DNA from 3 places in the Paenibacillus sp. FSL F4-0125 genome. Region 2 is predicted to be linked to each of the others. Evidence: riboswitches for the same ligand, from Rfam matches in the RefSeq annotation. Region 2 holds a riboswitch; each other region holds the start of a gene.
What was found. Region 2 has a riboswitch for cobalamin ahead of metE (5-methyltetrahydropteroyltriglutamate--homocysteine S-methyltransferase). Riboswitches for the same ligand answer to the same signal wherever they lie in the genome.
Positions count from the first base shown of each region.

Region 1: another riboswitch for cobalamin. It lies ahead of NST74_RS03865 (S-layer homology domain-containing protein); the one in region 2 lies ahead of metE (5-methyltetrahydropteroyltriglutamate--homocysteine S-methyltransferase).
Region 3: another riboswitch for cobalamin. It lies ahead of NST74_RS04480 (DUF4430 domain-containing protein); the one in region 2 lies ahead of metE (5-methyltetrahydropteroyltriglutamate--homocysteine S-methyltransferase).

Region 1 covers NZ_JBBOZJ010000001.1:872,569-880,115, reverse strand. The annotation lists gene NST74_RS03865 (S-layer homology domain-containing protein) at 1-2,567, opposite strand, end outside; cobalamin riboswitch at 2,733-2,933, opposite strand; gene NST74_RS03860 (hypothetical protein) at 3,025-3,603, opposite strand; gene NST74_RS03855 (cellulase family glycosylhydrolase) at 3,824-5,545, shown strand; gene NST74_RS03850 (hypothetical protein) at 5,608-5,901, opposite strand; gene NST74_RS03845 (hypothetical protein) at 5,922-6,479, opposite strand; gene NST74_RS03840 (carbohydrate ABC transporter permease) at 6,751-7,547, opposite strand, start outside.
Region 2 covers NZ_JBBOZJ010000001.1:4,785,270-4,792,816, reverse strand. The annotation lists gene NST74_RS21390 (sensor histidine kinase) at 1-224, shown strand, start outside; gene NST74_RS21385 (ABC transporter ATP-binding protein) at 310-1,080, shown strand; gene NST74_RS21380 (FtsX-like permease family protein) at 1,055-3,004, shown strand; gene NST74_RS21375 (DedA family protein) at 3,022-3,645, shown strand; gene NST74_RS21370 (undecaprenyl-diphosphate phosphatase) at 3,696-4,556, shown strand; cobalamin riboswitch at 5,043-5,247, shown strand; gene metE (5-methyltetrahydropteroyltriglutamate--homocysteine S-methyltransferase) at 5,379-7,547, shown strand, end outside.
Region 3 covers NZ_JBBOZJ010000001.1:1,015,676-1,023,222, reverse strand. The annotation lists gene NST74_RS04485 (methyl-accepting chemotaxis protein) at 58-1,764, opposite strand; gene NST74_RS04480 (DUF4430 domain-containing protein) at 1,974-4,553, opposite strand; cobalamin riboswitch at 4,730-4,930, opposite strand; gene NST74_RS04475 (GAP1-N2 domain-containing protein) at 5,052-7,547, opposite strand, start outside.

The DNA of each region.
Region 1 (7,547 bases), 3.9 Mb from region 2:
TCTCCGCTTGTAACTTTTGCACCCTTAGGAATGACTACAGATACGTCACCTTTGGCAGCCTCAATCTGAGGAAGGTCGCTGTTACTAGGTAAACTAACACTAACCTTCGATTGTTGACCTTTAGGAATAACTACTGTTATTTCCTTGTTGCTGTCTCCGGCGCTGATCGGAACGATATAATCATGAGCATCATCATTGATGATAACTTCCGGCTTATCACCAGAAGGTAACGGGAATTCTTTTGGACCCTCTGGTTGTACAGGTGGTTGTTCAATTACCACATCATTCATATCAAAAAGACGGTTACTATGATTGGTCAGACGGTCATAAGACACTAGTGCATACGTACCTTGGTCCGTAGCCATACCATCTACTCTACCAGTGAGAATATGCTTAAATCCACCATCCGGATCAGCAAAGGTAAGCAGTGCATCTATAAGCGAATTTCCTTTTTTAACAAACCTTGGGTCACTGTGCGGATCTACGCCTACACCAGTTAAAGCAACAATGACCTGTGCGATGCTCTCACTGCTTGTGCTTCCCCAGCTTGTAAATCCACCTTGATCATTTTGCGTACTCGATAACCATGCAACCGCCCGATCCACAGCAGCTTTTACATTAGGATCCTTTACGTAATAAGGTGCAAGGGCTTGCATCGTCATTCCGGTGATATCGGTGTCGGCTTTAGTACCAAATAACGCCCATCCACCAGTCGGTGCTTCTTTTTCTAAAATATACTGAACCAGTTTTTCTCTTGTGGTTTGATCTGTAACGCCTTCTACTACAGGAATATCATAGTTATGACTATCTAAGGCAATCAGTGCAAATATAGGACCATTAAGCCCCTGCTTCTGAACATATTGAAAATCTGCAAGTGCATTTCTTAGATCATAGCCTGCAACATTCGTGATATCTTTTCCGATCGAGGTAAGTCCTAGAATCGCTCTGGAATGCTCAGTACTTTTCGAAGCGTCGAGTTTTCCATCCTTCATTAGCTTAGCTACTTCAGCAGCTACATTGTTATAATAAAGATTGTAATAGCCACTTGGAACCTCGTAATTGGCCCGTGCCAGAGAAAGAATTGACCATTCCCCGCTGCCTGTTCCAAATGACGGATTCTTTACAGTGTTTAGGATATAGGCAAGGTTTTTATTTAATTGTTGTTTTGCTACAACGGTAGTAGGCTGTTCTAATTGAACATCCGTCATGTCATAGAGACGTTTGCTATTATTAATCAGACGATCATAGGATACGAGTGCATATGTACCTTGATCCGTAGCCATAGCGTCTACTTTACCGGTGAGAATATGCTTGAATCCACCATCCGGCCCAGAGAAGCTAAGTAAAGCATCTATAAGTGAATTTCCTTCTTTAATAAACCTAGGGTCACTGTGCGGATCTACGCCTACGCCAGTTAAGGCAACAACAACCTGTGCGATGCTCTCACTGCTTGTGCTTCCCCAGCTTGTGAATCCGCCTTGATTATTTTGTACACTCGATAACCATGCAATCGCCCGATCCACGGCAGCTTTTACATTAGGATCCTTTGCGTAATAAGGTGCAAGGGCTTGCATCGCCATCCCGGTCATATCGACGTCGGCTTTGGTTACACCTAATGCCCAGCCCCCGGCATCTGCTGCACCTTTTTTAACTTCTCTATCCAAGATGTACTGAACCAGGTTTTCTCTTGTGCTTTGATAGATTACTCCCTTCTCATCAGGATCAGGGAATAATACTGGAATTTCGTAGTTATAACTATCTAGTGCAATCAGAGCAAATATGGGACCATTGTTCCCTTGCTTCTGAATATATTGATAATCAGCGAGTGCATTTCTTAGGTCATGACCTGCAACATTCGTGATATCTTTTCCGATAGAGGTAAGGCCTAGAATCGCTCTGGAATTCTCTGTGCTTTTGTTAGCGTCGAGTTTTCCATCCTCTTTGATCATCGAACTTATTTTCGTAACTACATTGTTGTAATAGAGATTGTAATAACCGTTAGGTACTTTGTAGTTCGCACGTGCTAGAGAAAGAATCGACCATTCTCCGCTACCTGTTCCAAATGACGGATTTTTTACGGTGTTAACGATGTAGGCCAAACTTTTATCTAACTGTTCTTTGGCAGTAATTTTATAAGTAACCTGATAGGTTACATTATCTGCTTTGTTTCCTGCGCCATCCACAGCCGTTACTGCGATTACGTTACTACCTGGGTTAAGAGATGCTTTGTACTCACCATTAGTAGCTGACAGAACGACTTGGTTCAGCTTTACTACTGGAATAATGTCTTTGTAGACATTGTCTGTAACCACTACTTTGAAGCTTAAATCTTTACTGGATACTTCCTGTTTATCTTGTATACCTTCTATCAAAATCGTAGGCTTCTCTGTATCTGGCTCTTGTACTAACGCATTAATCTGCTCTACTAGAGCTTGATCAACCTCTGTTGTTACAACTGCACTATCGGCAATTGCTTCATTGGCATGAGCCGGGATTACGCTTGTAGAGAACGTCGTGATAAATACAGCTACAATGAGTAACCAAGCCAAAAACTTATTTTTCTTCATGTTTCCATAACCCTTCCCTTCTTTTCCTATGATAAAAAACAGAATAAACTTTTTTAGCACTACAAAAAAACCACTCAACATAACGTCAAGAGGTTTAAGATAGTGAACCGCAACAATAGCAGGCATATACTATATCAAACACCTCTCTATCGCTCGTAGAGTTTAACGGTGTATCAGAAACAGGCAGATATTCTGGCTCAAGTATCATCACCCTTGCTACCTTCCCAGTTTCCCAGTGGTACCTTGCAAGGACTCCTCTTTCACAGCGGCGGGACCGCGCGGGATTCACACCCGCTTTCCATTTAACCAATCTATGATTGTGTCTCCGAAACATTCATAATTGGCACCTATTGCTAATATTAATTTTTCCATGCTTCATCATATCTAATATAGATGCTTTTGTCATGCAATATTTGTTTTTTGTATAACAAGTAGTTGGAGATAATTCTATTGAATATCAAACCATTTTAACCACAATATACTCTTTTTCTCTCAGCTCAAAACCATCCTCCAGTGACAAAGAGGCCAAATCAAAGATTCGGTCATACTTTTTATTACGTGGGTGCCCTTCCTCCTCTGCCCAACAAGTATAAAGCTCAAACTCGGTACCAGCTACTCCGATATCTGTCATAAGTTTAAATAACTCCCGGCAACACTTGAGTGAGGCGTTATATGAACCCGATAGAGTATTCTTTAGCTCAGGGGATACAGAGAAGCTACCCCAATTAGGTGAAATCCGATACACAAACGGACTCCGAAAATGCTTGCGAATCTCATCGTTCCAATACCCAAGTTCCTCTATAAAAATACCTGCTGCATCTTCTTCCGAGTCATATACAAGACAGTTCTCATCTCTTAAATGAGATAGATCTGCGATGTCATCCAAAGGAATTATGCCTTGCAGGCGCAGAGACTCTCTTTGTTTCTTATACTCTGGTGAATTTTTCACTTCATCATATGTCTTTGCTGACAGTACACTGCCTCTTTCTCCTAACGGAAGCTCTTTAGCCGAGCCTATGTAATGAAATCTGCTCACTGGTTATTCCTCCATGACTTTTGGGATCACTTCAAATCACTAATTTCCATATGAATTTACCACAAATTAGTAAGGTACTCACTACAAATGTTCTATGTTAGGGTATTTGGTAAGCGTTTACAACAAAAATGGAGGTGTCAGTGTTCATCTACGTACCAAAGTGCTTGAGGAAAGGTCAGGTTTAAGCATCCCCAAAAATGATCTTACAAAGGAGAATTCAATGACTACTCGAATCCAGAAATCCTTCTTATCATTGACCCTTGTTACCGCTCTTCTGCTCTCTTTGTTCTCATCCATTGCCGCCGCTGCTACCAAGGACGAGCAACAAGCTAAAGCAGCACCAAAGAGTAAAATCCAATCCTATGTAGACGATATGCAGCCCGGATGGAACCTTGGCAATACTCTAGATGCTACAGGTGAGGATGAAACCTCCTGGGGAAATCCGCGTGTGACCCAAGAGCTGATTAAGAAAATTGCCGCACAAGGCTACAAAAGTATCCGGATTCCTATCACTTGGGATTCACACATAGGTGAAGCACCGAACTACACCATTGAAAAAGCTTATCTTGACCGTGTCGAAGAAGTGGTCGGCTGGGCGCTGGACGCCAAGCTTTATGTAATGATTAACGTCCATCATGACTCCTGGTTATGGGTAAGTCATATGGAAGAGAAGCATGATGAAACGCTCGCGCGTTATAACGCAGCATGGACTCAAATTGCGGACCGCTTCAAGGATAAATCCGATAAGCTGATGTTCGAAAGCATCAATGAACCACGCTTCACAGATGGCGGAAGCACCGATGAAGCAAAGATGGAGCAAATGCTTACGGAACTCAACACTTCCTTCCATCAGATCGTTCGGAACTCCGGTGGAAAGAATGATGTACGTCCGCTAGTTCTACCTTCATTAGAGACTTCTCCTACGCAGCCTAGAATAGATCAGCTCTACAAAACGATTACAGCTCTCAAAGATCCGAATATAATTGCGACCGTTCACTTCTATGGCTTCTGGCCGTTCAGTGTGAATATCGCTGGCTACACCACGTTTGAAAAAGATACAAAAAACGATATCACCCAAACTTTTGATAACGTTTACAACACATTCGTAGCTAAAGGAATTCCGGTTATCGTTGGTGAGTTCGGACTACTGGGCTTCGATAAAGATACAGGTGTGATTGAACAAGGCGAGAAGCTGAAATTCTTCGAGTACCTTACCTATTATTTAAAAGAAAAGAAAATGACCTCTATGCTCTGGGATAATGGGCAGCATTTCAACCGCAAAACGTATAAGTGGTCCGATTCCGAGCTGCAGGGTGTATTAATGTCCGGTCTGAAGGAACGTTCCTCCAGTACCGAGAGCGATCTGGTCTATCTTAAAAAAGGTGCAACCATCAAAGACACCAAAGTGAAGCTTAATCTAAACGGAAATAAGCTTACTACCATTAGTGTAAATGGCAAATATCTAACTAAAGGCAAAGATTACACCTTAAATGGCGAGGAGCTTACACTCAAGGCCAGCCAACTTAAAAAGCTCACGGCTTCCCAAAAATACGGTGAAAATGCTGTGTTAACGCTGAAATTCAACAAAGGCGTTGCGTGGAGACTAAAGATCATCGTGAATGACACTGCCAAATTAAGTGATGCCAAAGGTACGACTGAATCGTTTGCGATACCGACTACTTTTAATGGCAACCAGCTTGCCACGATGGAGGCTGTCTATACCGCTGGCGGCAATGCAGGCCCTCAAGATTGGACTCCATTCAAGGAGTTCGGCAATACTTTCTCACCGTCTTATAACACGAAAGAAATTAAGCTGCTCCCAGCCTTCTTTAAAGATGTTAAAGATGGAGAGGTCATCTTGAAATTCCACTTCTGGAATGGTGATATCCTTACTTACAAGATCACGAAGAGTGGCACTAGTGTTGTAGGAAAGTCTTCTTAGCTTTCACTGTATAACATAAATAGGAGTGTCCCTTCACAGGGACACTCCTATTTTAAACTACATCATACATAAACTTCTTCATACGTCATCAACATCAAGCGATAGACCAGATATACTCCAAGATAGGCTCCCGTTAAAAGGAACATCGGATTCAAAAAAATCGCATGGATTGAAGTCATAAATACTGTGTTATCCCTTAATATTTCATATATGGCTAGGGCAGAAATATTACCTAAGATAAGCGCAGACAACACAGAAGCTACATTAAATACAATGCGCCACTTTATCCATTTCCTTTGTATCATTAGCATGACAATGGGTACCACTATACTGCCAAGTACGATTAGAAATTTCATCCAATCACCCCGATATCTTTTTAATCCTCCAGCTCAACACTTTCGATTTGACCCTCGGCATTCACTGTCCATTCGATATCAACACCTGGCATCAATCCAAGCTTGTCCTCATCTTCGATCACTACATGATCGGGGATGGTTAGGGTCTGCTCTCCCCCACCTTCGACTTTAACGGTAACCTGTTTACCATTAGACGTAGTAATCTTTCCATCATATTCAATCTGCTGTAAAACAATCTTTTGGCTCGGATCCGTAATGGTAACCCGCTTGCCGCCGTCAGTCAGCAGCTCAATCTTTTTATGATAGCCATCCTTTAAAGTGACTTCCTTAATGACTCTCTGAACGCTAACATCCGCCGGAAGCCCCTCTGTATTGCTACCGGATGATGCATTGGGTTGTTCTGTTGCATTGTTCGTAGCCGCAGGTGCAGTGGCTTCTGTTGTAGGCGTTGGAGTTACTTGTGTGGTTTCATTGGCAGCTTTAGAGCAGCCACTTAATAGGACGGTGCAGGCACAGATCAAACAAAGAATTGAAGTTCGAATCTGCCGTTGTGAATTCCCTTTATTCTGTGTCATCATTTACCTCCGCATTTAAATTTCTTCCAGTTCTATTTAGTGAACATAGTTTTACCTCTTCCCTTCCTTTTATACCCTAACTTCCACATATGAGATCGATAGAATGGTAACAATTTATGAACATACAAGCATAAACGCCTTCGGCGTCCTTATAAGGACGATACGCGTTTAAGCGAGAAATATAAGACATAAAGTATGGTGCGAAACTTATACTTTCTTATATTTTCAAAAAACCGCCCTGATTTAAGCTCAGTGGCGGTTCTAGTAAAGCAAATTATTTGCTTCCGGTAAACGTAATTCCTTTTATAAAGAAGCGGTTGAAGAATGCATAAATAAGTAGTGCTGGCAGGGTAAACACCATTGATGCGGCCATAATATAATTCCAATGGCTAATATATTGGCCCTTAAAAGTATTGAGACCTAGTGTAAGTGTGAACATCGACTTGTCTGACATGAACATCAGGGGCTTCAGAAATTCATTCCATGCACCCATGAATACAAAAATCGTCTGAGCCGCCAACGCGGGGATGGCTAGTGGCAGAGCAATGCGGAAAAATGTGCCGAATTTATTTAGACCATCCATCTCGGCAGCCTCCTCCAGCTCTTTCGGAAAGCTCAGGAAGAATTGCCGCATCATAAAGATAAACGTTGCATTTACCATCATCGGCAGCGTCAGCGCGGCATAAGTGTTCAACAAATCAAGCTGTTTCATGATCAAATATGCTGGCACGATAGTCAATTGACCGGGAATCATCTGTACAGCCAAGATAAGAAAAAACACAACCTTGCTGCCAGTAAAATCAATACGTGCAAGCGCATAACCTGCCATAGAGTTGAACAAGGTATTGCATAGCGTTGAAACTACAGCGATGAGTGCACTGTTGAACATCCATCTGAGGAACAGCGGTTCCTTCACGAAGATGTCATAATAGTTCTGGAAAGTGAACTGCTTTGGAATAAAGTTGATACTCCCTGACACAATCTCGCTTAACGGTTTAAACGATGAGGATAGTGCCCATAGGAAAGGTATGACCGTTACGCACCCATATGCGAATAACAGGAAATATAGAA
Region 2 (7,547 bases):
GAGATGAAGGAGTTGGCATACCGGCAGGAGATCTGCCGCGTGTGTTTGATCCTTATTTTACAGGTGTAAATGGACGAACCTTTCAAGAATCCACGGGGATGGGTCTATATCTTGTGAAACAGATCTGCGGAAAGCTTGGTCACGAGGTGAGCATTTGCTCAGAAGAAGGTAAGGGTACGACCGTGCGGATAGTGTTTAGGGAGTCCTACCTTACAAATATGTAAGGTAATTGTAAGTTTGATAAATGGCAGCCTGTGTATACACTTTGTATAATGAAGGCAATCCAGTCGAAAGAAGGAGAGGTAACACTTGCCCATTCTAGATGTTCATAATTTATCAAAAATATATGAGGGTAAAGTGTCCACTCAGGCATTGAATCATATCCGCTTTTCTGTTGAAAAAGGGGAGTTCGTTGGCGTAATGGGACCTTCGGGGAGTGGAAAAACAACACTTCTCAACACGATCGCCACTATCGACCAGCCGACCTCCGGTCAGATTCTGATCAACGGCCGAGATCCCAATCTGCTTAGCAGACAAGAAAAGGCACTCTTTCGCCGCCATGAGCTTGGTTTCGTCTTTCAGCATTTTAATCTGCTGGATACGCTCACTGTAGAGGAGAATATTGTGCTGCCTCTCACGCTTGCTGGTGTCCGTGTAACGGAAATGGAGAGCAGATTGAAAGAAGTAGCAAGCATGCTGGACATTGAGCATTTGCTGCAAAAAAGAACCTACGAGATTTCAGGTGGACAAATGCAGCGGACCGCCATCGCCCGGGCGATGATTCATCGTCCTGCACTGATTTTAGCAGATGAGCCTACAGGGAATTTGGATTCCAAAGCTTCAGGCGAAGTCATGAATATGCTGACAGAGGTGAATCAGGAAGAAGGGGCAACCGTGCTGATGGTCACACATGACGCAGTAGCCGCGAGCTTTTGTAACCGAGTCATCTTTATTAAAGACGGACGTTTCTATAGTGAAATGTACAGGGGGAGCAGTAGAGGCGCTTTCTTCCAAAGTATTATTGATATGTTGTCTCTGCTTGGGGGAACTAGCCATGACCTTTCGGCAATTCGCTTATAGGAATGTTACACGTAACAAGCGTAAATATGCGGCTTATTTTGTCGTCAGTGCTTTTTCAGTGATGATCTTTTTTGTGTGCGCTTTGTTTATCTATCATCCGGATATTTCTAAGAGTTTGGTTTATAGTACGGCGGCTCATACAATGATGGCGGCGGAAGCCATTATTTATGTGTTTTGCTCCTTGTTTGTTCTCGTATCGGTCGGATCGTTTCTGCAGTCACGTAAGATGGAATTTGGGATTTTATTGATGCATGGAATGACAAAGAAACAGCTCAACACGATGGTATTTTTGGAAAATATGATGATCGGCACCTCAGCCATCCTAACAGGTACTTTACTAGGGTTGATTCTGGGTAAGTTGTTTTTGATGATCGGATCTACTTTTCTAGGGATACCTCTTTTAACGTTTCATCTTCCTTGGCAGGCACTAGTACTTACGATATGCAGCTTTGCACTGTTATTTATGTTAATCTCGCTGAGCACCTTCGCCTTTATTGGGAATGAATCGCTAATGCGGCTGTTTCAGGGAGAGCGAAAAGCAGATGAGGAACCAAAGGTATCCCTCGTGTTATCTATGATCTCTGCTGTATTACTGCTACTGGGTTATTATTTGGCTGCTACTGCAAAAGCGGCTTCGGTTGAAAAGGTGATGTTTCCCGTTGTTGTGATTACGGTGGCAGGAACTTATCTCTTTTATACGCAACTTAGTATTTACGTTGTTAAATTACTTAAGACGATTCGGCGCTTGTATTGGAACCATACCAATATGATTACATTATCGGGTTTGTCCTACCGCTGGAAAGAGAATGCCCGAATGTTTTTTATGGTGACGATTGTGTCCGCAGTATCTTTTACTTCAGTGGGGGTATTCGCATCGATCCATACGCTTTCCAGAGAGCTGAAATTAGATTATCCGGCAGCTGTTGGTTATGTAGCCAAAGGCAATCAGACACCGGTACTTTTTGATCAGCATTTGGAAGAAATTAAAGATGAGCTTACAACGCTCGCCTTACCTTATGAGACACTTAGTATTCCTATCAAATACGCAGAGGTGGAATCTCAGACTGGACCAGATCGCACGTTAAGGCTTCCCTTGATTGCTTATAGTGATTATAAGCTTGCTCTGCTTCGTGCAGGGTTTACGACGGATGAGCGCCCTCTTAGTGGAGATGAAGGACTGGTGATGATCGGTTCGCAACGAGATCGGAGTCTGACAGCGGGTAGAGTGAAGCAGGTCTACACCCTGAAGCAAGGTCTTTCCATTCGTGAAACGGGGTATACCCAGCATGTTCCGATAGCCGAATATCTGTTGCCGGAGCTTGATGGAAGGGATGGAGGAGACTTCAGCGGAGTTGTGATTAGCGATGAGCTATACAAGGCTATTGATCCCGTACAGACTGATTTGTATACAGGATTTTATATGGATGACTTCCCGCGAACGGTTGGTATAGCGGCGGATCTTGCTCATAAAGGCAAACGTTCCTATGAAAGTAACTCTCCATACGCGATTGTTGTTAGTGGCACGCTGTTTGAAATACAGAGAACGCTGTATAACACGATGCTATTCGCTTCTTTACTGGTAGGTACTGTCTTTTTCATTGCAGCAGGCAGCTTCCTTTACTTCCGGCTATATACAGATCTAGATCATGATCGTCATCAATATTCTACATTGTCCAAAATGGGACTTACAGATCAAGAGCTAAACCGAATTGTAACGATTCAATTGTCGTTGTTGTTTTTTGTGCCAGTTGGGGTTGCTATTTTGCATAGTGTGTTTGCCTTTATTGCGCTTCAGCGGTTGTTCTACTTATCAATTGCTGTGGAGACAGGGGCTGTATTGATGGGCTATTTGGCTGTCCAGGGACTTTACTTCTTTTTTATTCGCAGCCGTTATTTACGCAACTTGAAGAAGAACTTGATTTGAATAATGGGGGTTACGAAATGCAAGCATGGATTACAGAGTTTATGGAGCAGTTTGGTTATTTTGGTATTTTCCTGATGCTCGCTTTTGAAAATATTTTTCCACCGATTCCTTCCGAAGTGATCCTTCCTTTTGGCGGATTCATGACAACCACAACGAATTTAACCATCCCTGGTGTAATTATTGCTGCTACGCTTGGTTCTTTGCTGGGTGCAGTGATTCTATATTATATCGGTCGTTTGCTGGATGTAAATCGGTTGGAAAAGATCGTTGAACGCTGGGGCGGTCTACTCCGAATCAGCAAAAAAGACATTCACAAGGCTGACGCTTGGTTTGATAAATATGGCTATTGGACCGTATTATTTTGTCGGATGGTTCCACTAGTGCGTAGTTTGATTTCGATTCCGGCAGGGATGTCCGGTATGAAATTTGGCGTGTTTATGATCTTCACAACGATTGGTACACTGGGCTGGAATCTACTGCTTGTGCTTATTGGCGCAGCTTTGGGTGAAAACTGGGAAGACATTGCCATGTATATGGATATGTACTCCAACGTAGTGTACGTACTTATTGCTGGGGGATTAGCAGTTTTGGGGTATTTGTACTTCCGCAAGCGTAGCCGGAGAATGAACACCGAAGGTTGAGCGAAGAAGGACTTATAGATAAAAGTTATGATTAAAAAGGAGGAGAACAAATGGAGCTATTATCGATTATTAAAGCTATTATTTTGGGGATTGTTGAAGGATTGACCGAGTTTGCTCCGGTATCCTCCACAGGTCATATGATTATTGTTGATGATATGTGGTTAAAATCGACAGAGTTATTTGGGCAATATACGGCCAATACTTTCAAAGTGGTTATACAACTGGGATCAATCTTAGCAGTTGTTGTTATTTTTAGAAATCGGTTCATTGAACTGTTGGGCTTAAAGCGTTTCAGTCGTAAACAGTTGGACCCTGTAACTGAGGAACAACCCCCGCTCGAAAAGGGTGGACATCTTAAGCTTACACAGGTGCTTGTAGGTTTAGTTCCGGCAGGTGTGCTGGGCGTTCTGTTTAATGATTATATTGATGAGCATTTATTCTCTACATCTACCGTGTTAATCGGTCTAGTAGTTGGTGCGGTGTTAATGATTATTGCGGATCTATTTGGACCCAAGAAGGTCCAAACAGAGAGTGTCGATCAGATTACATATAAGCAGGCACTAGGTGTTGGTCTTGTCCAATGCTTCTCGTTATGGCCAGGATTTTCACGTTCCGGGTCGACGATTTCCGGTGGTGTCCTTCTTGGTATGAGTCATCGTGCTGCTGCTGATTTCACATTTATTATGGCTGTTCCAATTATGGCAGGGGCCAGTCTCCTCTCACTGATGAAGAATTGGCAATATTTCACCATCGATGCCCTGCCGTTCTTCATTGCAGGCTTTATCAGTGCTTTTGTATTTGCGCTGTTATCGATGCGATTCTTCCTGAAATTGATCAACCGGATTAAGCTTTTACCATTTGCTATATACCGGATAATACTTGCCGCTGTAGTATATTTCGTGTTTTTCTAAATCCGTTATAAGGAATCGATATAACAGAAGCCCCCGTCATCTATTGCAGATGACGGGGGCTTTCACGTATGATGACATCAGATTAAGACACTCAGTTTATTAATTATAAGGATAAAGTAAAAGTTTCACGAAATACTTTCTTATAATTCTCGCATAAACGCTTACCGTCCTTAAAAGGACGCCAAAGGCGTTTTAGCAATTAAATTATAAGAAAGTAAAAGTTTCACGAAATACTTTCTTATAATTCTCGCATAAACGCTTACCGTCCTTAAAAGGACGCCAAAGGCGTTTTAGCAATTAAATTATAAGAAAGTAAAAGTTTCACGAAATACTTTCTTATAATTCCCGCATAAACGCTTACCGTCCTTAAAAGGAAGCCAATGGCGTTTTAGCAATTAAATTATAAGAAAGTAAAAGTTCACTTTACCCTTATAATTCTCGCATAAACGCTTACCGTCCTTAAAAGGACGCCAAAGGCGTTTTAGCTTGACAATATCGGAGACAGGTGCTTGCCGGGAATTAGTAATTCGGTAGGCTTAATAGGGAAATCGGTTCGAAGCCGATGCGGTCCCGCCACTGTAACGGAAGAGTCCATAGCAACATACGTCACTGGCAATTTACTACTGCTGGGAAGACTGCTAAGGATGCTGACACCGCTAGCCAGGAGACCTGCCTGTTTCAACAGCACTGCTTCACCTACGGAGGATAGGAAGGTGTTAGACGTGAACCATAGGTATATTATGGGCGTCTTTCCCTTTGACTTTTTTAGGGAAGGGCGCTCTTTTTAATAGGGATGTTATGGTTTCAAGCCAAAATAAGAAGATGGAGAAGGGGAGCTGCAAAGTGACGAACAAAGTAAAAGTAAGTAATCTTGGCTATCCAAGAATCGGAAAAAACCGCGAGTGGAAGAAAACGTTGGAAGCCTTCTGGGCAGGTAAAATAAAAGAGGAAGAGTTCCGTACTGAAATGGCAGGCATTCAACTTCAGCATTTGAAGACTCAGCAGGAGGCAGGGATTGAGTTAATTCCGGTAAATGATTTTACATTCTATGATCATGTGTTGGATACGGCTGTAATGTTCGGGATCGTACCTCCGCGTTATGCGTATGATGGTGGAGACATTGGGCTTGATCTTTATTTTGCGATGGCTAGAGGGAACGCTGAGGCTACCGCCTGCGAGATGACGAAATGGTTCAACACGAACTATCACTATATCGTTCCAGAGATAGGTGCACAAACGCCGCGCCTGACGGAGAATAAACCACTGGAAGCATACCGTTTCGCCAAGTCCCAAGCGGGAATTGAGGGAAAACCTGTGGTTTTAGGCCTTTATACCTTCCTTAAGCTGTCAAAAGGTTTTGCATCTGCGGATATTGCGAAGATTGCCGCTCGGTTTCTTCCGGTTTACATTCAGCTATTGCAGGAACTGAAGCAAGAAGGAGTAAGCTGGGTACAAATCGATGAACCAGCGATTGTTACAGGAATAAATGAATCAGAACTATCATTACTTAACTCGATTTACACAGAAATTGCTGAATCCGTGCCTGGATTAAATATTATTCTGCAGACTTACTTTGAAGCTGCTGAACCACTGGAGGCATTGTTCAAGCTTCCGGTACAAGGTTTAGGTCTTGATTTTGTCCATGATGGCGGAACGAATCTGGCATCGATTGAGCGCCTTGGCTGGCCTGAGGATAAGTGGCTGGGAGCGGGTATTATTGACGGACGCAACATCTGGCGCTCGGATCTGGATGCTAAACTGCAGCTAATCGAGAAGCTGAGTGTACATGTACCGCTTGATCGTCTTATTCTACAGCCTTCTTGCAGTTTGCTGCATGTTCCGGTTACTGTTCAGGGTGAGGTGAAGCTGAAGGCAACCGTCAAGGCTGCATTAGCTTTTGCTGATGAGAAGCTTAAAGAGCTTGGCCTGCTTGCTGCAGCCTTAGAGGGTACTGGAGAAGCTACTGCTGCGCTGACAGTCAGCCGCGAAGCTCTTACAGCCTTCCGTGCACTTCCCGAACGCGGCCGTAAGGATGTAGCAGAGCAAGTTCTCGGGCTTGCAAGTTTACCAGACCAACGCAGTCTGCCTTTTGCAGAGCGCCTTAAGGTGCAGCAGGAGAAATGGCAGTTACCACTTCTGCCAACGACAACGATCGGAAGCTTTCCACAGACCGTAGAAGTGCGCCAGGCAAGGTTGAAATGGCGTAAAGGTGTATGGAATCAGGAGCGGTATGACGGGTTCGTTCGTGAGCAGATTGAAGATGCAATTACCTTCCAAGAAAAGCTGGGTCTGGATGTACTCGTGCACGGTGAGTTCGAAAGAACCGATATGGTGGAATTTTTCGGGGAGAAGCTGGACGGGTACTTATTTACCAGTAATGGCTGGGTTCAATCCTACGGATCCCGCTGCGTTAAGCCACCGGTTATTTATGCGGATATAGCATTTATTGAGCCAATGACTGTTAAAGAAAGTGTCTATGCTCAGTCTTTAACTTCTCTTCCTGTTAAAGGCATGTTGACAGGTCCGGTTACGATTCTCAATTGGTCTTTCGTACGTGATGATCTTAGTCGGGAAGAAGTAGCCAATCAAATTGCCTTAGCACTCCGCCATGAAGTGAAAGCTTTGGAGGATGCAGGCATAGAGATGATTCAAGTAGATGAACCCGCTATCCGTGAAGGACTTCCTTTGAAAGCTGAAGATCGTGAGGGATACTTAAATTGGGCGGTGAAGTCGTTCCGTATCGCGACAAATCATGTGAAGGCTACAACGCAAATTCATACTCATATGTGCTATAGTGAATTCAATGACATGATTGATTCCATTTCAGCGATGGATGCGGACGTCATCTCTATTGAGACTTCCCGTAGCCATGGGGAACTGATCGTCAGCTTTGAGGAGCAGGAATATGATAAAGGAATCGGTCTTGGTGTGTACGACATCCATAGTCCACGGGTTCCTGCTGTAGAAGAAATGACAGCTAATATTGATCGT
Region 3 (7,547 bases), 3.8 Mb from region 2:
CAAAAGGACGTCTCCAAAGCCTAAATGGCTCTGGGACGTCCTTTTTTTCATTTCGCGTTATAATCTAAATCGCGCTAAAGTCTTCTGCAGATCTTCCGCCAGCACCGCTAAATACTGAGCTGATGCGGACATTTCCTCCATAGCAGACAGTTGCTGCTGACTAGCTGCACTGGTGTCCTGAACACCCACTGCCCCTCTATTGGATATAGCATTGACCTGTTCCATTGCTGCCGCTACACCTTGTGACTCTAAGGAGACATGCGCAACCGCCTCTCTAATCTCTTCCGTCTGCAGCGTAGCCTCTTTAATGGAACTTTGAATCTCATGAAACGCTTGAGATACGAACTGACTTTGAACTACGCCGTTAGAGACTAGATCAGAGCCTGAAGCCATGGATTCTACTGCTTTTTCAGTTTGCTTTTGAATATGCGTAATAATATCTGTTACTTTCAGTGAACTGTTTCGCGTCGCTTCTGCAAGTCCCCGAATTTCTCCAGCAACTACAGCAAAGCCACGTCCATGTTCTCCAGCTCTCGCTGCCTCGATAGAAGCATTAAGCGCCAGCAAGTTTGTCTGTGTTGCAATTCCGTTAATCGTTGTAATAATTGTATTTATATCCTGAGACAGCTCCCCAAGGTTGCTAATAATCTCTTGGCTTTGAGTTACGCTGGAGTCGATTTCCTTCATCTGTTCAATGATGTTATCTACGGCGATTACCCCTCGATCTGTTGAACCAGAAGCAACTCCCATAAGGTCGGACATTTCAAAACTGCTACTTTCTACGGCCGAAATATTATTGGTCATAGCTTGTATAGACTGAGAGGTACGATTAATGCTTTCCGTCTGTTCATCAAAGCCCGCTGCAATCTCACCTGAAGATTCGGCGATCATTTGCGAAGCCAGCGAGGTCTGCTCAGCACTAGCGCTCATCTCTTGCGATGAGGCTGATAACAGCTCTGCACTCTCCGCGATACCTTGCATCATCTTTCGTAAGCTCTCCAGCATATTGTTAAATGAGCTATTAATTTGGCCGATTTCATCCTTAGCGGTATACGTTGCTATGACAGTTAAATCTCCATTTTCCGCCCGCTTCATTAAACCTTGCAGTTCCTTAAGCGGTTTCGTAATCAGTCGAATGATTGCAACACTAAGCACGATACAAATAATCCAAGAGAACGATATCAATACTATACTTTTAGTCTTCATTCTTTCAGCGGTAGCAGTGGACTCTAAGTTATATTCTCCAGCTCCCTTTAGCAACGAATCGCTTATTCCTTTAAGCATATTGATCATTTTCTCACGAGAAATACTAAAATCCCCCGTGAATACTTGAAAGGCCTCTTCTCTACCTTTGCTATCGGCAATCTGAATAATACTGTCCCTTTGTGCACGATAGTCTGTTAGGGAGGACTCATATTCCTTTATTTTGCTCAAAATGGCACTATCATTGTACTGGACGGTCTTCAGCTTGTTCAATAGATCATTATTTTCCTGAACTTTTCCCTTAATGCTCTCTAACAAGTCTTTGTTCTTGTTTGCATCAACGCTAATCAAACGCTCCAAAAGAAAGGCTTCAATGGCCCGATTATTTGTACGCATTTGCCCCACGTAAGAAATTGGCAACAAGTTTTCATTGTACGTCTCTTTTGTTTTTTGGGTCATTTTGTCCATGGTGGTAAAGCCAGTTATCCCCACGATGTTCAACATGACTACAGAAAATACTAAAAGAATCCCAATCTTAAACTTCACTTTCATATTCTTCATCTACATTCCGCCTTCACATAATCTAACTCACTATCTATTTTTATCGGTTAAAGAAGTGAATTGTTTGATGATTTTAAATAAAATTATGAATGAAATTGTCGAAAAAAAGTGTCTGTTGTCAAATATTGCAACGAACGAAAATAAAAACGGACACTCGATCCGCTAATACTCCGAATCGCAGTGCCCGTCTTACGAATAATCAGACGTACTTATTCACCCGATGAATAGTACCAATATACCGTATCACCGTTCTCTAAAATGTAGCTGTCTGCACTTATACTTGGATCAGCATCTCTATTCGTCTTGTACTTCCATCCACTGCTAGGTCCGCCATCAAATTCGGCCAAACCATCTATAGATTTCACATATTTACTACCAGCGTTTCCGGATGATACTACCTTATCCCCTAATTGACTAATCAGTAAGCTATAAGCTGTCTCACCTTCTTTTAGAGCTACTGTAGTATTGTTAAGGATCGTTCCCTTCTTGCTACCCCCAATGACTGACAGGGTGGCCGTAGCTTTAGCGGGAGCAATAACATCTGAAGCAATGTTTAGTGACTGAGTATAACGCGCCACACTAGGCACACTATCTTTAGCATACCCGGTTACAACGATCGTATAGGCATTCGCTGGTAGACCTTGGTCAAATGCAGCTACACCCTTAGCATTTGTGATCGCCTTCTGATCACTGATCAAGACCTGCACGCCAGCGGCTGGAGAAGTCACTGGATCGGAAGTAAAGGTATCCTTATTCCACACCCACTTTTTCTGAGAAACTGTTACTGTGAAAGCTTCACCCGGCTTCGGCTGTGCGGGAGATACAACAGCAGTATCAACAACCTGTGTGGTTTCTCCGGCATAATAGACAAGAACACGGTCGGATTCCTGTAATTCAAAGCTGTCCATGCCCACACTAGGATAGATCCATTCTCCGCTGCGCCATACAACGAAGCTCCACCAACCGTCATAAAGACCTTGCGTAATGCCATGAATGCCAGATACAAAATTACCATACGACGATTTCGTGATATCTACTTTAAAATCCTTAGACGCCCCCAATTGCTGCAGTGCTTCAAGCGCATTGGAAGCCTTTAAAGTCCCCTCACCGATCAGCCCTTGCGGACCTTCAACGGTAAGTGAAGCCGTTACATTCTTTGGAATCACCTTTAGATCTTGAGTATATTTAGCAATCGATGGTGCTTTTCCTTCACGATAGCCTGTTACATTCAGCTTGTAGTCACCTGCTGGAACATTCCCTGAGAATAACGCTTCACCTTTTGCGTTTGTTGTTACGATGCGATTTCCAATTTGGACCTGAACGCCAGAAGCTTTGGCGATTACCGGAGAGGACGTATTCGTTACAGCGTCCCATTTCCATGTCTTACTAGTCACTACTACAGTAAAAGAATCGCCCTCTTTGAGGCTTGGCTTGGACACCGTTACCGAATCAACAAGTTTAGTATCATCTCCGGCATAATAAACCAGAACCTGATCTGAATCTTTAAGCACAAAATCGTTCATTCCAACATCTGGATTAATCCATTGACCATTACGGGATACAACATACATCCATCCATCGTAACCGCCATAGGTTCCAGCCAGAATACTTCCAATTCCAGTGACATAAGCGCCGGAAGGATTCGTGATTGGCAATTTCGTCTGAAGAGCCAGCTTTTCTAGTGCACCTAATACGTTGCCGGCATATCCATATCCCTGTGCTAAAGTACTCTCAGGACCCTCTACAGTAATCGGTGCATAGATTAGTACATTCTGAACGGATGACTTAGAAAAATCGTACAGTTTACTGTTGCTGCCTTTATGGAGTAGATTGTAGGCTACAAGCGCCTGAAGGCCCTGTTCTGTAGCTAGAATATTGCTGCTTCCGCCACGGCTATGAGCGAAGCTGCCGTCAGCGAGACGGTAGCTCAGTAGATTACCGATCAAACTCACTTTATTCTTGGTATATTCTAACCCACTTGGATCTACACCAAAGGATGTGAGACCTAGAATAGCTTGTGCTGCACTTTCAGCACTATCTCCGTAACCTCCATGGCTATCCTGAGCTTTGGATAACCAAGATACGGCTTGTAGTCCCGCTGTGTAAGCTTCCGGATTAATCTTATGTGCCGCTAGAGCGGTCAAAGCTATTGCTGTCATATCGGGCTCACTGGCGCCTGTAGTTAAGGCAAATCCACCGTCTTGATTTTGCTTGGAAAGAATCTCAGCAAGAAGCTTATCCGTTGTCCATTTCGCATCTTTAGGAATATTATATTTCCCTGAGTCCAGTGCGAGCAAAGCATAAACCGGATTATTAAGCGTCTGTCCACTGATTTTGTCATGATTATAGATCTTCTCTATTAAGTTATAACCAGGACTTGTTCCGCTTCCAGCAAAGCTGGTAGGATCGGCTCCTATTGCTCTTACTGCGAGTACGATTCTCGCGTAATCCGTTACGCTCGCGAAATTCCCCTCTGCATCATTCACCTTTTTCTCAAGAGCTGCTCGATAACTTACTGGCAACTTGTATCCCGCTTGAGCCAGTCCAATCGCTTGCCAATCCGACTGCACGCCACCCTTTAAAATAAATTCCGCAGCCGTATAGGTCGCATCCGCAACATTAATCCGTTCTACATTAGCAGCAGAATCGCCAGATGCTTCCTGCCCGGAGCTAACGCCCGCCTCCGCAAAGATGGTTCCTGCCGGAGCAAGAGATGTTCCAAGAATCGATATGACCATGAATACGGCCAGTCCAAGTACAAAAAACCTGGAGGAGAATATTTTCTTCATTGTTCAGCCTCTTTCTTTAAAGGAATGGATACTACACAAAATAAGAGCGCACAACATAAAGACCGCCCCTATGAAGGGCGGCCCGGGAAGATAACAAATCGAGGCTGGGGCGCATGAACCTCTACGACCACACAGTCTATCTGTATATGTTCCACATTCTTACCCCACGAAGAATAGAAACGCTCACGAAAAAGGCAGGTCTCCTGGCTAATGCTTCATTGCCGCTCTTCACCTTCCCGTCCTAACTGCTGACAGTGGTTCATAGAAGAGACGCTCCGCATTTACAGTGGCGGGACCGCGCCGGAATTTTACACCGGACTTCCCTTTTAAGCAGACTCTGATTTAGGGGAGTCTGCACCTTTTCCAATATGTATTATCTTATTTTCATAATCATATCTATTAATACTCAGCATGTCTATAGAAAAGCTTTGTATGAGCAACAAAAAAAGAACAGCAGAACCAAACCTTTCGGTATCGTCCTGCTGATCAGAAATTACTTTATTCGGCTGTTCCTTCCGGACTTGCAGTTGCCGAAGGTTCAGCACTTGAGTTAACACCCGTTGTATCCTTTGGAGCGGGATCTACGATCAACGTAAATCTACCAGCCTTGATCATACTATGCTCGACGATTGTCGCACCCGGCTCCATAGTAACCTCCACCTGATAGGAAGGTTGCTCACCTTCTGTAATAGCTGTCGCGGACGGCACAACTGTGCTGCCCTCTGCATCAGAGGAAGGTGTAGGAGATGGAGAGGCCTCGTCTGCAGTATTAGTAGCATCTACGCCTTCCGCCGTCCCCGCAGTCTTATCAGCGGCGTTCGTATCGCCAGATAAGTCTCCATCCGTTGACGGCACTGAACAAGTCCCATTGCTAGCAGCAACCTTAAAGCTCTTATCCACTACATCGGATGAAGTCATTAAACTAATCTCCGTCGGATTAAATTGCACACAATCATCCGCGTTGGCAAACGTGAACACCAATACACTGCTTCCTTTATCTCCTTCGGTACCTAGATCCTTCAGGTATACGGAAGCCGGAGGAAGCATACTGCCTGCACTCTGAACAGGTGTCGGTGCAGGGGTTGTCCCAGGCAGGGCCGTCTTTGGATCTTCCGGACGCAGCATACTGAATACGATAATTGCGATAATCACCAGAATGCCAGTGATGGAACCGGAGATCAGGAGTCGAAATCGGCTGCGGCTGATCCAGCGCGCCAGCGGGGAAGCCAGCTGGGAGCGAGCCTCATTGTAGACATTTTGTAGAGCAGGCCGAGCTGTAGCGACATAGCTTTTACGAAATTCACGATTCTTGAATGCCTCGCGGTCACTGCTCTGGAAATACTTTAGAATCGCCCGGCGGTATCCCGGGTGAAGCTTTTTATTCGATATCGTAAATAAAGAATTTCCTTGAGACCATGCAAAGAATCGATAGATCACATCCTTGTCGTTACCAGCTTTATGCTTAACTAACTCCAGCAATGCGTCATAATCCAGCGGACCACCCTCGCGTTGACTCGTGTAGTAGAAAGCTAGTGGAAGACGTTCAAACGGTTCTAACACCCGAGCTTCCTTTAGTAAACGGCGACCGAGCAGCTGTACATCATCCAGCTCCTTCGGAGACAAGCCTGCAAATATCTCTTCATTCGGCTTCTCTTCACCAAACCAGCGATAAGCAGCGCGGAGTGCATTTTCTTTCTGCTTGCTAATTCTATCTAGTGGCGGCTGCCAATCCACAACATTGCCATAACGTAAGAAAACAACCTCTAATAAGTCCTCCTGCGTCATTTCAGTAAGAGATAGCCGATTCAGCAAGAATCTGTCTGCAGATGCTGCAAGATCCTGCATGAGCGAGAGTACTTTAGGAGATACGCCTGTCCCTCTACGTCGATCTTTCTCCGCTTTATCTACAGTGCTATGAATTTCCGCCACCGCAGCAACCGGATCCGTCTCCAGTTGTAGCTTTTCCAGCAAGTAATCCCTTACTGCATCCTGAGCAAAAGGTTGCTCTAACGCAGCTGGCAGAAAACGGCCCCAATGGAGTACAAAATTCAGAATGTCCACAGATTTAGATGCAGCAATTAGTCTTGACTCCATATAAGGCTCTAATAACTGCTTGCGGAAATACGATTCAGACATTACCCGTTGAAAAAACGCAGCACTTAGCTCTTCATTACTTTCAATGATCCCGTAAGCTGCATTAAGAACATCTTTGCGTCCCGCTTCCACGCTATGAAGCATTCCATTAATGAAATAATCAACGATTCTGACTTTGTAATTATGATCCTTGAGCATAAAATAATCTTTAAAGCACTCCATAATAGCAGGCTCTGGAACATTCCTTTGCCGGACTAAATCAAATTCTCGGTCGAACCGCTCCAAGAAAATATCGTTCAGTCTGATTCTGGAATGAATAGCACCCTCCGCCTTAAGGTAAGAGAGCAATCCGCTTAGCACCGTGCTCTTATTCTCTGTATATAAATGCTCATTCCCCTGCTCAATCTCATAAAATACAGCTAACTCATTATAAAAAGCGAGCGATAGCTTATGCTCAGGACTTTCTCCACGCAGGATCTGATCAGCAAAACTTACGAAATCGTCAAGATCCCCTGGATTTAGAAGTAACAGCTTCCAAACCAAATCAGCATACGGCTGACGAGACTCACCAAAATCCACATTCCCCATCCGACCTGAAACCAAATCAAATGTAAAATCCTTCTCGATATTGCGATCACCGGGACGAAGCGAACCTTTTTCCACAAAGCTAAGATGAATATATTTACGGCTTTGCGGTTCATTGGCATACGTAATCACGCCTAATCTACGGCGGAATTCATACGGCAGCACGCTATATAAAATCTCTGTAAGCTCCACCGCACGTGCGGACAACTCCGTGATAGATACATTAAGGCCGATATAGATTTTTTTCTTACCTGCCACAGAGAGCATCACCGCTTGCAGCAATGCCTTAAATATCCCTTCATTAATTCCTAACAA